Regions from separate parts of the Streptomyces sp. NPDC031049 genome, predicted to be linked through region 3. Evidence: riboswitches for the same ligand, from Rfam matches in the RefSeq annotation. Region 3 holds a riboswitch; each other region holds the start of a gene.
What was found. A riboswitch is a leader RNA that binds a small molecule or an ion and turns the genes downstream of it on or off. The one in region 3 is predicted to bind cyclic di-AMP.

Region 1: another riboswitch for cyclic di-AMP. It lies ahead of ACZ45Q_RS19965 (C40 family peptidase); the one in region 3 lies ahead of ACZ45Q_RS28505 (M23 family metallopeptidase).
Region 2: another riboswitch for cyclic di-AMP. It lies ahead of ACZ45Q_RS22005 (M23 family metallopeptidase); the one in region 3 lies ahead of ACZ45Q_RS28505 (M23 family metallopeptidase).

What each region holds. Positions count from the first base shown of each region.
Region 1 is NZ_JBVIGC010000011.1:128,995-133,724, reverse strand. Features, by position in the region: gene ACZ45Q_RS19985 (8-amino-7-oxononanoate synthase) at 166-1,293, shown strand; gene ACZ45Q_RS19980 (DUF397 domain-containing protein) at 1,340-1,570, opposite strand; gene ACZ45Q_RS19975 (helix-turn-helix domain-containing protein) at 1,581-2,441, opposite strand; gene ACZ45Q_RS19970 (ATP-binding protein) at 2,657-3,148, shown strand; gene ACZ45Q_RS19965 (C40 family peptidase) at 3,141-3,614, opposite strand; cyclic di-AMP (ydaO/yuaA leader) riboswitch at 3,618-3,762, opposite strand; partial or broken gene ACZ45Q_RS19960 (ClpP family protease) at 4,208-4,563, opposite strand; gene ACZ45Q_RS19955 (VOC family protein) at 4,605-4,730, opposite strand, start outside.
Region 2 is NZ_JBVIGC010000013.1:15,615-20,344, reverse strand. Features, by position in the region: gene ACZ45Q_RS22010 (PP2C family protein-serine/threonine phosphatase) at 299-1,363, shown strand; cyclic di-AMP (ydaO/yuaA leader) riboswitch at 1,618-1,785, shown strand; gene ACZ45Q_RS22005 (M23 family metallopeptidase) at 1,798-2,829, shown strand; gene ACZ45Q_RS22000 (PrsW family intramembrane metalloprotease) at 2,900-4,261, opposite strand; gene trmB (tRNA (guanosine(46)-N7)-methyltransferase TrmB) at 4,343-4,730, opposite strand, start outside.
Region 3 is NZ_JBVIGC010000020.1:115,147-119,876, reverse strand. Features, by position in the region: gene ACZ45Q_RS28520 (bifunctional acetate--CoA ligase family protein/GNAT family N-acetyltransferase) at 1-365, opposite strand, end outside; gene ACZ45Q_RS28515 (HPr family phosphocarrier protein) at 591-872, shown strand; gene ACZ45Q_RS28510 (GntR family transcriptional regulator) at 1,070-1,765, opposite strand; gene ACZ45Q_RS28505 (M23 family metallopeptidase) at 1,967-2,743, opposite strand; cyclic di-AMP (ydaO/yuaA leader) riboswitch at 2,756-2,920, opposite strand; gene ACZ45Q_RS28500 (M16 family metallopeptidase) at 3,167-4,537, opposite strand; gene ACZ45Q_RS28495 (M16 family metallopeptidase) at 4,555-4,730, opposite strand, start outside.

The sequences.
Region 1 (4,730 bases), on a different contig from region 3:
CCCGGGCCAAGGAGACTTCGCACAACACCGGCGGTTCACCGTGTGGGTATCGCCACACCGTGCGACTCCACCGGTGCCGCTAGTGTCTGTTCACTGCCTACAAAACACCGGCGGCTCACCGCCACAGGACACCGGCGGCACACCCGTCCGGGGGAGGACCGACCCATGGCGTTCGGCTGGATCGACGAACAGGCGGCGCTGCGCCGCCGCGCGGGCCTGGTGCGGAGCCTGCGCCCGCGTCCGGCCGGCTCCCCGCTCCTCGACCTGGCCGGCAACGACTACCTGGGCCTGGCCCGGCACCCCGAGGTCACCCAGGCCGCCGCCGGGGCCGCGCGCGTCTGGGGCGGCGGCGCCACCGGCTCCCGGCTCGTCACCGGGACGACCGAGCTGCACACCGAGCTGGAGCGCGAACTGGCCGCGTTCTGCGGTGCCGAGGCCGCGCTGGTGTTCTCCTCCGGGTACGCGGCCAATCTGGCCGCGGTCACCGCGCTGGCCCCGCACGGCTCCCTCGTCGTCTCCGACGCGGGCAACCACGCCTCCCTGATCGACGGCTGCCGGCTGGCCCGCGGCACCACCCAGGTCGTGGCCCACGCGGACCCGCAGGCCGTGGGCAAGGCGCTGGGGACGCACGACGGACCGGCGATCGCCGTCTCCGACACGGTCTTCTCCGTCGACGGCGACGCCGCCCCGCTGGCCGCGCTGGCCGCGGTGTGCCGTGAGCACGGCGCCGGGCTGGTGGTGGACGACGCGCACGGTCTCGGGGTGCTCGGTGACGGCGGCCGGGGCGCGCCGCACGCGGCGGGACTCGCGGGCGCCGACGACGTCGTCGTCACGGTGACGCTGTCGAAGTCGCTCGGCAGCCAGGGCGGCGCGGTGCTCGGACCGGCTCGGGTGATCGACCATCTGGTCAACGCCGCCCGGACGTTCATCTTCGACACGGGCCTGGCCCCGGCCGCGGCGGGCGCGGCGCTCGCGGCGCTGCGCCTGCTGCGTCGCGAGCCCGGGCGGGCGGCCCGGGCCCGCGAGGTGGCGGCCGAACTCCACGCACGGCTCACGGCCGCGGGCTTCGATGCGGTGCGCCCCGACGCCGCGGTGGTGTCCGTGCGCGCGCCTTCCCCGGAGGGGGCCGTGCGGTGGGCGGCGGACTGCCGCGCCGCGGGCCTGGCCGTGGGCTGTTTCCGTCCGCCCTCCGTGCCCGACGGTGTGTCACGGCTGAGGCTGACGGCCCGTGCGGACCTCTCCGGGGACCAGATCGAACGCGCTGTACGGGTGATCGGCGAAACGCGGCCATGAGTCGGCGGGGCACGGCCGTGCGTCGCCCGGTGGCTGTCGTCCTGTCCTAGCGGGTGCGCAGGCCGGTGGTGAACTCCGTCCAGCTCTCGGGGGAGAAGAGCAGCGCGGGTCCGGCCGGGTCCTTGGAGTCGCGCACGGCGAGCAGTCCGGCCCAGGGGCCGGCCGCCGGCCGGGCGGTCTCCACGCAGTTGTTGGCTCCGGTGCTGTAGCTGCTGCGCAGCCACCGCACGCCGTGCAGTCGGGTACTGGAGGTGACGTTCCTGGGCAGTGCGGTCATGGTGGCCTCCTTACGCGCCGGCCGCTGTCGCGGCGATGTAATCCAACGAGTCGTCGGGCGAAAGGGCGTGATTGCGAAGGGCGTTGAAGGCCTCGGTGTAGGCCTCTAGGTCTTCTTTCCGTTCGAGATGAAGGCTACGCGTCAAGTGGTCGAGAACAACCACGTCCAGATCAGAAGTGCTCGAAAATGAGAAGATTACGAAAGGTCCGGTGACGCCGATGTGCGCCCCGGCGGCGAACGGGAGCACTTGAAGCCGCACATGGGGCAGCCGGGCCGCCGCCACCAGCCGCTGCAACTGGCGGGCCATCACACCGGGTCCGCCGACCTCGCGGCGCAGCACCGCCTCGTCCAGCACGGCGTCCAGCCGCAGCGGCGGGTCCTCCCGCAGCACCACCTGACGGGCCAGCCGCACCTCCACCAGGGCGTCCAGCCGCTCCTCCGGCAGTCCGTCCACGGCGGCCCGCGTCACCGCGCGGGCGTACTCCGGTGTCTGGAGGAGCCCCGGCACGACCGTCGTCTCCAGGGTGCGCATGGCGCTCGCCTGGGACTCCAGGCTGATGAAGTCCCGATAGGTGGGCGGCAGCACCCCGCGGTAGGCGTGCCACCAGTCGTGCCGGCCGCCGTCCCCGCCGTCTCCCGCGAGCATCAGCAGCAGCTCCCGCAACTGGGCGTCGGTCACGCCGTAGGCGTCCAGCAGTAACCGCACATCGGCCGGTTTCGTCCCGCTGGTGCCGGTCTCGATCCGGCTCACCTTCGACTGGTGCCAGCCCACCAGCCGCGCCGCCTCACCGCTGGTGATGCCGGCCGAGGTGCGCAGCGCACGCAGCTCGGCACCCAGCTTCCGGCGGCGCACCACGGGACCGTGCTGCATGGGCCACTCCTCTACTCCTGATGAGCCGCCCAAATACGGTCTGCCGTCGCAGAGTTCACCGCTTCGAGCGACAGATATATGCATATCTTGGCGGATCGCCACCCTTCACCGGTGTGGTGATGGCAGTCTGGCGGGCGAAGCACCAGTCCGGGACCGTACTCGAACCATCCGCTCCGTGTCGGACTCCGGTCCCGTGGGAAAGGGGCGACGTCGCCATGGCAGACCATCTGGAAGCATCCGTCACTCTGCCGAGCGATCCCGCCTCGGTCTCCGCCGCCCGCACCTACGTGGTGGGAACCCTGGCGGAGTGGGGTCTGCCCGCGGACACGGACGTGTCCGACACCATCCGGCTCATCGTGTCCGAGCTGGCCACCAACGCCGTCCAGCACACGCTGGGGCAGTCGCCGACCTTCACGGTCGACCTCGCGCTCGACCGTGACGAGCGGCTGCGCGTCGGCGTCACCGACAGCCACCCCCGCTTCCCCAAACGGCTGCCGGCCGCCGTCCAGCAGGACAACGGCCGGGGCATGGTGATCATCCGCTGGTTGACGGCGGAGTGCGGCGGCAAGCTGCGGATCAGGCCCACGCGGGAGGGCGGCAAGACCATCTCCATCGAGCTGCCCTGGACGGGACCGGGCCGCGCGCCCGAGGGGGTGACCGGTGGCGTGAGTGACCGTCACCCCCTCGGGCGGCGGCAGGTCACTTGACGCGTCCGTACCAGACGCTCTTGCTCCAGATCTTCTGCAGCCGCACCACGTCCCCGGTCTTCGGGGCGTGCCAGATCCTGCCCTTCCCGGCGTAGATCCCGACGTGGTACACGCTCCGGCCCGAGTGGAAGAAGACCAGGTCCCCGGCCTTGCGGTTCTTCGCGGAGATGTGGCGGGTCTTGTTGTACTGCTGGGCGGCGGTGCGTGGCAGCTTCTTGCCGGCCTTCTTGAACGAGTAGAGCGTCAGCCCTGAGCAGTCGAACCGGTGGGGCCCGGTGGCCCCGTACTGGTACGGGGAGCCCTTCTTGGAGGCCGCCACGTTCAGCGCCTTGGTGGCGTGGCTCGCGGCGGCGGCCTCGGAGGCGGCGCCGGGGACCACGAGGGAGCCGCCGACGGCGGCGAGGGTGAGGGCCGAGGCCGTACCGGCCCGGGCCATGAGAGACGGGACACGATTGAGCGCGGTCATGCGCAACCCTTCGTCAGCCGCCTGTGAAGGATGACCTGTCGGATTCGGGCTGGCGAAGTTGCCCGGCCGCATGACTGCGGCTTCACCCCAAGGGCTGCTCGGTCCGGCACCTCCACCACGGAGGCGGCCGTTCCGGCGACCCGTCGTGCTCGGGTCCTCCACTCCTGCCGATCCACTCCTGTCGACCGGTCGTCCGGACGGCGGCAGGACTCGGCGTCCGCCCGGACCGCCCCACCGCTGCGGCGGGGGCTTGTCGTCAGTCCGGATCTTGCTCCACCGAAGTCGGAAAATCCCAACGGAACCGGGGATATGTGTTGTTACTCACCGCTCGCCCGTTCGGGTGGACGCCGGGGCGGTCGCAGTGGTGGCGGGGTCCCCGAGGACCGCTCGACCAGCAACGAAGGGGCCGGCGCCGACGCTTGGCCGGGCGGGGGACGCAACCCGGATGCCCCGGAAAAACTAGATATTTCTACGCCGAAAGAGGGTCAGCCGTTTGGTCCGTTTCGTCGCTGCCGCGGGGCGCCCCGGCCCACGGGACCCGAGGATGCGTCAACTGCCGCTCTCCGGGGGCAGGGCGACCCGTTGGGGCGTCGGCGGCTCACCTCGTGCCCGGGGCGGGGCGCACGCCCGGGCGGCCGGTCCACGATGTGGTCCACCAGGCCGTACTCCAGCGCCTGTCGGGCGTCGAGGACCGTGTCCCTCTCGAGGTCCGCGCGCACCTGCTCAAGGGTGCGGCCGGTATGCCGTACGAGCATCTCCTCCAGCCGGGCGCGGACCCGCGTCAACTCGTCGGCCCGGATGGCGATGTCGCTCGCCCGGCCCTCCAGCGGTGCGGTGACCGCGGGCTGTCGCAGCACCACGCGCGCGCCCGGGAGCACGGCCCGCTTTCCCGGCGTGCCCGCGGCGAGCAGCACGGCCGCGCAGGACTCGGCCGGCCCAGGCACGTGGTCTCCAACGGTCCGCCGGCAAGCCGACGGTGTGGAGACCGGCTCAGCGGCCCGCGGGCGGCTCGTGCAGCCCGAACCACGAGCCCTGGTCGTCCCGGCAGAGCGTGAAGCGGCCGAACCGCGCCTCCGACGCGGCGTCCTCCTCGCCCTCCTCGCCCACGTCCTGCAC
Region 2 (4,730 bases), on a different contig from region 3:
TTCCGGCCGTCGGTGCGTTCGGCGTCGGTGCGTCATCCGGTCGGCCCTCACCGCTCGCTCCCCGCCCCCGGTCCGGCAAACCTGGACGGGCGGGACGGCAAGCGGCATGGACGTGCGCGTGGCGGGAGACGAGTTGGTGCGGCCTGGTGATCTGGACGGGGGGCCGGACGAGAGGCCGTACGGCCGTCCGTACGCAAGGCCTCACGAAGGGGCTCACGATCCCGGCCGCAGGTCCGGCCCCGGCCCTCATCCGCCGCCCGTACCCGCCGCCGGCGCCCCGTGGCGGCGGCGGCCCGCCGTGCGGACGCTGGTGCGCCTGCTCCCGGTGCTGCTGATCGCCGTCGGCGCCGTGTACGACCTCCTCACCCCCCGCTACTTCACCGCCGGCCCCCTCTACACCGCCGCGCCCCTGACCGCGGCCCCGCTCTACTCGCGGCGCGGCACCGTGCTCACCGGGATCGCGACCGTCGCCGTGGTGGTCACGTTGCAGCTCACGCTCGGCGTCGCCCACCAGATCGACTCGATGACCGAGCTCGTCACGATCGCGACGGTCGCGGTCCTCGCCGTCCTGGTCAACGCGCTGGTCCGGCGCACCGGCGAGCGGCTCGCCTCCGCCCGTGAGATCGCCGAGGCCGCCCAGCGGGCGGTGCTGCCCGAGCCCGCCGGGCGGATCGGCGGCTTCGAGATCGCGGCCTGCTACGAGGCGGCCCAGGCGGGCGCCTTCATCGGCGGCGACCTGTACGCCGTGCAGGACAGCCCGCACGGCGTCCGGCTCATCGTCGGGGACGTGCGCGGCAAGGGCATGGGCGCCGTGGGGGCCGTGGCCGTCGTGATCGGGGCGTTCCGGGAGGCCGCCGAGCAGGAGGCCACGCTGGAGGCGGTCGCGCAGCGGCTGGAGCGGGCGCTGGCCCGCGAGGGCGCCCGCCGGGAAGGGCTGGACGACTTCGAGGGCTTCACCACCGCCGTCCTCGCCGAACTCCCGCACGGCGACGGCGTGGTGCGCCTGGTCAACCGAGGCCATCCACCACCGCTGCTGCTGCACGCCGACGGCGCCCTGCGCACCCTGACCGCCCGCGACGCCGCCCTGCCGCTCGGCATGGGGGAACTGGGCGTCTGGCCCGACCGCGCGGAGGAGGCCCGCTTCCCCGGCGGGGCCACGCTGCTGCTCTACACCGACGGGCTGTCCGAGGCCCGTGACGCCCGCGGTGCCTTCTACGATCCCCGGGAGCGGCTCGCCGGACGCGTCTTCGGCCACCCCGTCGAGCTGCTCGACGTGCTCGCCGAGGACGTGCGCCGGCATGCGGGCGGTGGCATGGCGGACGACATGGCGCTGCTCGCGGTGCGCCGGCCGCACCGCCCTTGATCATTGTCACGAGCGGTGACCGGCCAGGCGCCCTCCGCATAACAACTGATATACCGTCAGGCGTCGAGGGGTGAAGGATGGCGGGCGAGGGCGGGCTGAGGTGCGGTCAAGTCGCCCGTTTTTCGCCGGTCGTGAGGCATGCGTCCGTGCCGAAATCGTTAATGATCAAGAGGAACGGCTTGGAATAAGAGCCCCGGGTCTATTAACGTTCGATAACGCAGCGCGGTCGTCCCAGCCGTCACAGAAGGCGGCTCCGTGCGCACGCGCCGAATCCTGCGCAGAGATGCACAGGAACCGGGGAACCACCACCTTGGGGTGAATCGGGCGTATGCCGCCGTGGAGACACGGCCCGTTTACGCGCGTAGGAGACCTTCCTGCTCCGAACCCGTCAGCTAACCCGGTAGGCGGAGAAGGAAGGAAAGGAGTACGCCCACGTGGCGTCCAACCGGCCTGCCCCCGAGGCCCCGTTCGTGCCCAGCCAGCGCGACGGCGACACCTTCGCCTACGGCGCGCCCACCCGCGACGAGGGCCCGTGGGAGGAGTGGAACCCCACCGCGGAGTCCGTCCGCCCCGTCCGCGGCCGGCACCGCGTCGCCAAGCAGCGCGGCGGACTCGCCCGCAGCTCCACCGTCCTCGGCGTCGGTGTCATAGCGGCCGTCGGCGCGGGCGGTATGGCCAGCGCGCAGACCGGCAAGCCGCCGGTGTCGATCTCCATGCCCGACCTGCCGAACGTCGGCTCCCTCATCTCCGACGAGGAGAAGGCCCCCGAGGGCTCCGCGACGCCGCTCAGCAACGTCGCCGTGGCGTCGTCCGCGGACACCGAGGAGGGCGCCGCCGACGCCGGTGAGTCGCTGCGGGAGCGGATCCTGGCGCAGGCCGAGCAGCAGCAGGCGCAGGTCGAGAGCAAGGCCGCCGCCGAGGCCCGGGCCGCCGCCGAGAAGAAGGCCGCGGAGGCCGCCGAGAAGGCGGCTCAGGAGGCCGAGGCCAAGGCCGCCGCGGCCAAGAAGAAGGCCGAGGAGGAGGCCCGCAAGAAGGCCGAGGCCGAACGGCTGGCCCAGCTCGCCAAGCAGTACACGCTGCCGACCTCCTCGTACACCATCTCCTCCACCTTCGGTCAGGCCGGCGCCTACTGGTCCTCCGGCTACCACACGGGCCTCGACTTCGCCGCCCCCACGGGCACGCTGCTCAAGGCGGTCCACAGCGGCACCATCACGTCGGCCGGCTGGGACGGGTCGTACGGCTACAAGACGGTGCTCACCCTCGACGACGGCACCGAGATCTGGTACGCCCACCAGTCCTCCATCAGCGTCAGCGTCGGCCAGAAGGTCACCACCGGAGACGTCATCGGCCGCGTCGGCGCCACGGGCAACGTGACCGGCGCCCACCTCCACATGGAGGTGCACACCGCGGACGGCGGCGGGGTCGACCCGCTGGCCTGGCTGCGGAGCAAGGGCCTCAACCCCTGACGGCCGCCCCGCACCGAACCCCGGCGGTCCTGACGGCAAACCCCCCGACGTCAGGGCTGCCGGTTCCGGTTCACGGGCGGTACGGCTGGTGGGAGGCCGGCGGGGGCCCGTACGGGCCGTAGGGCGCATGCGGTGCACGCGAGGCATACGCTCCGTGTGGTGCATACCGTGCATACGTTGCATACGGCGCATGCGGGACGTACGCCGGCCAGTGCAGGGCGTGGGCCGTCAGCACCGGCACCGGAGGCGCCGTGGCCCGTGCCGCGTAGTCCAGCGCCGGGCGGGCCGCCTCCCTGCGGCGCCACAGCTCCTCCAGCAGCCGGCCCTCCCGTACGACGAAGTCGGCGCCGGCCCCGCCCCGGCCGACCCGGTGCCGGAGGAGGGCCAGCGACGTCGCGTGCGCCTCGTACTCCGCCACCGCCCGTGCCGCCGCCTTCCCGGCGTGGCGGCGGGCGTACTCGCGGGCGATGCGGCGGGCGCGCATCGAGCCGAGGGCGAACGGCTCGGCCGGTGCCAGCCAGCCGGCCGCCACGTACACGGGCAGCTCGGTCCGCACCGTGCGCAGCTCCCGCTGCCGGGTCCGGATCACCAGCCAGGTCAGCAGCCCGAACACCGGGACCATGAAGGCCGCGTACACGGCGAAGAAGCCGTACTCGCCGAAGGACGCCGAGCCGTTCCACAGGGCGTGCAGGCCCATCGCGAGCAGCTGGCCGGCCGATGGCAGCAGCAGACGGCGGACGCGCCAGGCGGCGGGGGCGATCGCGGCGATGCCGAAGCCGATGCCGGTGAGGACCGTGAAGAGCGGGTGGGCGAACGGCGACATCACGACACGGACGAAGAACGTCGCCGCGGTGACGGAGGCGATGCCCTGGCCGCCGGTGAGCTGGTCGGTGCCGAAGGCGGTGCCGAGGTAGAGGATGTTCTCGGTGAACGCGAAGCCGGTGGCGGTGACGCCGGCTATCACGACGCCGTCGAGGATGCCGGTGAAGTGGTGTCTGCGGAAGAGGAAGACCAGCAGGACCGCTGCGGCCTTCGCGGTCTCCTCGACGACCGGGGCTATGACGGTGGCGCCGAGGGTGTCGGCGCCGGTCGGGTCGGCGGTGGCGGTGGCTATCCAGCGGGTCGCGAAACTGTTGGCGACGATCGCTATCAGCGCGGCGGCGCAGGCGCCCCAGGCGAAGGAGAACAGCAGGTTGTGCCATGGGCCGGGGTCCACCCGGTCCAGCCAGCGGAAGGCGGCCAGGAGGAGGGGCACGGGCAGGACGGCGAGTCCCAGGCCGACGAGGAAGCCCTGCGTTCCGGTCTGCTCGCGGACCAGGGCCAGGATGACCAGGCCGGACAGGGCGAGCAGGGCGGTCAGCGCGCCGTGCCGCACCCGGGCGTGCTGCCACCAGTGCAGGGCGCGGTGGGCGGACGGAGGGCAGGTGGCCACGGCATCGACCCTAACGAGACGAGGGCGCCGCCCGCGGTGCGGCGGGAGGAGCCGGCTTCAGGTACCCGGGGCGGTCGGTGGTTATCGGCTGGGGTGTACGCGGCGGAAGAGCAGGTCGTTCACCACATGACCCTTGTCCAGTCCCTGGCCCTCGAAACGGGTCAGCGGGCGGTGGGCGGGACGGGGCGCGAATCCGCCGTCGGGCCGGGTGTTCTCGAAGTCGGGGTGTGCGGTGAGGACCTCGAGCATCTGCTCGGCGTACGGCTCCCAGTCGGTGGCGCAGTGCACGATGGCGCCGGGCCTCAGCCGGGACGCGGCCAGGGTGAGGAAGTCCGGCTGGATGAGGCGGCGCTTGTGGTGCCGCTTCTTGGGCCAGGGGTCGGGGAAGTAGACGCGCAGTCCGTCGAGGGAGCCGGGGGCGAGCATCTCGCGGAGCAGGATGATCGCGTCGCCGTTGCCGACGCGGACG
Region 3 (4,730 bases):
TGGGCGTCCTGGACGAGGAAGGCGACCTCGGCCTCGTCGGCGGGTCCCGAGGCGGGTGTTCCGTCGGGGCCGATCCGGTCGTAGCGTACGGTGGCGATGAACTCGCCGCCCACCGTGGCCGCGAGTCCCACCCTGTCCACGAAGTCGTGGTGCGTGAAGCGGTGGACGTCCTTGGCGGACAGGCGGGGGTACGGCGCGAAGAAGCGGTAGTACTTCGACTCGTCGGAAACCTGCTCGTAGAAGCTGACCAGGCGCTCGGCGTCATCGACGGTGATGGGGCGGACGCGCGCGGTGCCGCCGTCGCGCAGCACCACGTCGGCTTCCCAGTGGGCGGGGTACTCGTGCCGGTCCGGCGAGGTCTGCATGGGCCCCAGAGTACGGCTCGCGCCCGACAGCGGCGCGGGGCAGTCTGTGGGGTGACGACCGGCGGGACCGGGCGTCGAGAGGACAAGGACGTCATGTGCGATGACGAGGTCGGGCCGAGGCCGCGGTCCGACCGTCGTCCCGGAGCGGTGCGCGCCGCTCGGGGCACGCTTCACGATATGGGAAACTGGTCTAGACAACCCTGAACACCTGAAGGGCAGCAACACATGGCTGAGCGCCGCGTCAACGTCGGCTGGGCCGAGGGTCTCCACGCCCGCCCCGCCTCCATCTTCGTCCGAGCCGCCACGGCCACAGGCGTCCCGGTGACGATCGCCAAGGCCGACGGCAACCCCGTCAACGCGGCCTCCATGCTGGCCGTCCTGGGCCTGGGCGCCCAGGGTGGCGAGGAGATCGTCCTCGCCTCCGACGCCGAGGGCGCGGACGCCGCCCTGGACCGTCTGGCGAAGCTGGTCTCCGAGGGGCTCGAGGAGCTTCCGGAAACCGTCTGAGCGCCTCCTCGCGCTCGAACGGTGCCGGTTAACGGTGCCGGATATCGGCACGCACCGCCGAAGGGCTCGCCCGAATCACCGGGCGGGCCCTTCGCTTTTTCTTTTCCCCGCGCGCCACCACCGGGCGACAACAATTGATTTCCGGCAGCACGAAGAAGCCCCCTCGAAAGGGACTCTCTTTGTATACGGCGCCGCCGTTAATTCCGCAGGCCCGGTGTGTTTACGGCACGTTGCGGACTTCTCACACCGGCCGTCCGCTCACCGCCCGGGGCGAACCGCAGCCGGTGCGCCGACGACGACCGTTCGGCGTGCAGCGCGGTGAGCGCCCGCGCCCGCTCGCCGTCGCCTCGGGCCACGGCGTCGACGATCGCGCCGTGCTCGGCCCAGGCCTCCACCGGCCCGGCCGGGGCCTCCACCGCGTACATCCAGGCGATCTTGTGCCGCAGCTGGGCCAGCACCGCGACCAGCGCGGGGCTGCCCGAGGCCTGGGCGAGCGTCTCGTGGAACCAGCCGCCCAGGGAGCGCAGGTCGTCGCTGGTGCCCTGCCGGGCGCGGGCCTGCCCCAGCCGGACCAGGCCGCGCAGCACCTTGAGGTGGGCGTCGGTGCGCCGCTGGGCGGCCCGTGCGGCGCCGAGGGGCTCCAGCAGCAGCCGCATCTCCAGCAGGTCGGCGGCCTCCTGCTCGGTGGGTTCGGCCACGCACGCGCCCGCGTGCCGCCGGGTCACCACGAAGCCCTCGGCCTCCAGGGTGCGCAGGGCCTCGCGCACGGGGACGCGGGAGACGCCGTAGCGGCGCGCCAGGAGTTCCTCGGTGAGCCGGCTGCCGCGCTCGTAGACACCGGCGACGATGTCGTCCCGGATCGCCGTGCAGACCGAGTGCGCCGGAATACGCATGACCCACCTCCGCGATGGTCCCGTGCAACGCCGATGATTGACACGTGTTTCCGTGACTCTATGGCAATGGGCCAGGAATTCCGATGGCGGCTGGAATTCATGACCGTTTTTTGGACAACCGGGCGGGCCGGCCGGGTACGCGAAAACGCCGAAAGCCCCGGAGCGGTCCGGGGCTTTCGGCGGTGCGTCGCGCGCGGGACGTCAGATACTGACGCCGTGGGAGCGGAGGTAGGCCAATGGGTCGATGTCCGAGCCGTACTCCTGGCCCGTGCGGGCCTCGAAGTGCAGGTGCGGTCCGGTGGAGTTGCCGGTCGAGCCGGCGAGCCCGATCTGCTGGCCGGGGACGACCGCCTGGCCCACCGAGACACCGATGGACGACAGGTGCCCGTACTGGGTGTACGTCCCGTCGTGCATCCGGATCACGACCTGGTTGCCGTACGCCCCGCCCCAGCCGGCCTCGACGACGGTGCCGGCGCCGACCGACCGCACGGAGGTGCCGGTCGCGGCGTGGAAGTCGATGCCGGTGTGGCTGCCGGAGGACCACAGGCCGCTGGTGGCCCGGTAGCCCGTGGAGACGTAGGAGCCGCTCACGGGGGCGACGTAGGTGGTGAGGCGCTTGCGCTCGGCCTCGCGGGCGGCGCGTTCCTTGGCCTCGCGCGCCTTCTCCGCGGCCACCTGGGCCGCCTCGGCCGCCCGCTGACGCGCGGCCTCCTCGGCCCGCTTCTCGGCGGCGGCCTCTTCGGCGGCCTGCCGCTGCGCGGTGGCCTGAGCGTCGATCTCCTCGGCTATGGAGTCACCGATGGTGACGACCGGGGTGATGCCGGTCTGCTCGGGGACCGGCTCGACGGCGAGCGCCGGGGCCGCGAGGGTGCCGACGACTCCGGTGGTGGTGAGGGCCGCGACACCCGCCGCGCGGGCGGTGGTGCGCTGCATCCGGCTGGGCCGGCGGTGCTTCCCGGTGGCGCGCGTGAACGCCATGAACAGGCTCGTCCTTTCCTTCCCTCTCGCCTACCGGGTTAGCTGACGGGTTCGGAGCAGGAAGGTCTCCTACGGACCCCCCTCGCTGTGCGCGCGGGCGTCCGATTCACCCCAAGGGACTGGTGGGTCCCCGGCTCCCCTGGCTCGCGCCGTACGGGGACTCGGCGATGGCTGCCCGGCGCCGCGGGTGCGACGCAACTGCCTGACGAACAGCCCGGAAGACGCTAAGGCGGAGGACTTTCAATTCCCAAACGGAACTGCGGTTTTGTAGCACACACCACAGGCCAGACAGGCATCTCTACCGCAATTCCGACATACTTGCGACGCGCTTGCCACGGGTGCCTCCGCGCGCACGTCCGACGGACAGGGCCCCGGTGACGCTCGCGTCACCGGGGCCCCACGCGTGTGCGGCTGATCGCCCGTCTACTCGGCGGCCACGACGGTGACTTCGCCGATCCCGAGGGCCTCGACCGGCTTCTTGATCTGCGCCGCGTCGCCGACGAGGACCGTCACCAGGCGGTCCACCGGGAAGGCGTTGACGACCGCCGCGGTGGCCTCCACCGTGCCGGTGGCGGCGAGCTGCTGATAGAGCGTCGCCTGGAAGTCGTCCGGCAGGTGCTGCTCGACCTGGTCGGCGAGCGTGCTCGCCACGGCCGCCGCGGTCTCGTACTTCAGCGGGGCGACCCCGACCAGGTTCTGCACCGCGACGTCGCGCTCGCCGTCGGTGAGCCCCTCCGCGGCGAGCGTGCGCAGCACGGTCCACAGGTCGGCGAGGGCCGGACCGGTGTTCGGGGTGTCGACGGAGCCGCTGATGGCGAGCATCGACGCGCCCGTGCCGTCGGGTGCGGAGCGCAGGACCTGGCCGAACGCCCGCACGCCGTAGGTGTAGCCCTTCTCCTCGCGCAGGACGCGGTCCAGGCGGGAGGTGAGCGTGCCGCCCAGGCAGTAGGTGCCGAGCACCTGGGCGGGCCACACGCGGTCGTGCCGGTCGGGACCGGTGCGGCCGATCAGCAGCTGGGTCTGGACGGCCCCCGGGCGGTCCACGATCACGACCCTGCCGGTGTCGTCGGCGACCACCGGGGGCACCGGGCGCGGCTCGGCCGCGGAGCCGGTCCACGCGCCGAGCGTGTCGCCGAGCAGCGCGTCGAGGTCGATGCCGGTCAGGTCGCCGACGACCACGACGGTGGCCGTGGCGGGGCGGACGTGCCGCTCGTAGAAGGCGCGCACGGCCGCGGAGTCGATGCCGGCGACCGTCTCCTCGGTGCCCTGGCGGGGCCGGGACATCCGCGAGTCCGCCGGGAACAGCTCCTTGGACAGCTCCTTGGCGGCCCGGCGCGAGGGGTTGGCCAGCTCGTGCGGGATCTCGTCGAGGCGGTTGCGCACCAGCCGCTCGACCTCGCTGTCGGCGAACGCGGGCGCCCGCAGGGCGTCGGCGACCAGACCGAGGCCCTTGGCCAGGCGGGAGGCGGGGACCTCCAGGCTGAGCCGGACGCCGGGGTGGTCGGCGTGCGCGTCGAGGGTGGCGCCGCAGCGCTCCAGCTCGGCGGCGAACTCCTCGGCGGAGTGCTTGTCGGTGCCCTCGGAGAAGGCGCGCGCCATGATCGTGGCGACGCCGTCCAGGCCGGCCGGCTCGGCCTCCAGCGGGGCGTTCAGAAGCACCTCGACGGCGACGACCTGCTGGCCGGGGCGGTGGCAGCGCAGGACGGTCAGGCCGTTGCCGAGCGTGCCGCGCCCGGGGGCCGGGAACGCCCAGGGCTTGGGGGCGCCCGCCTGCGGCTGGGGGTGGAAGTCCATGGTGGCGAGCTGCTCGGTCACTGGGCCGCCTCCTCGTTCTCGGCACCGGCGGCTTCGGCGGTTTCGGCTTCGTCGGCTTCGGGTGCGGTCGGCTCGTAGACGAGCACCGCGCGGTTGTCGGGGCGCAGGCGTGCCTTGGCGACCTCCTGGACCTCCTCCGCGGTCACCTCCAGGACCCGCTGGACGGCGGTGA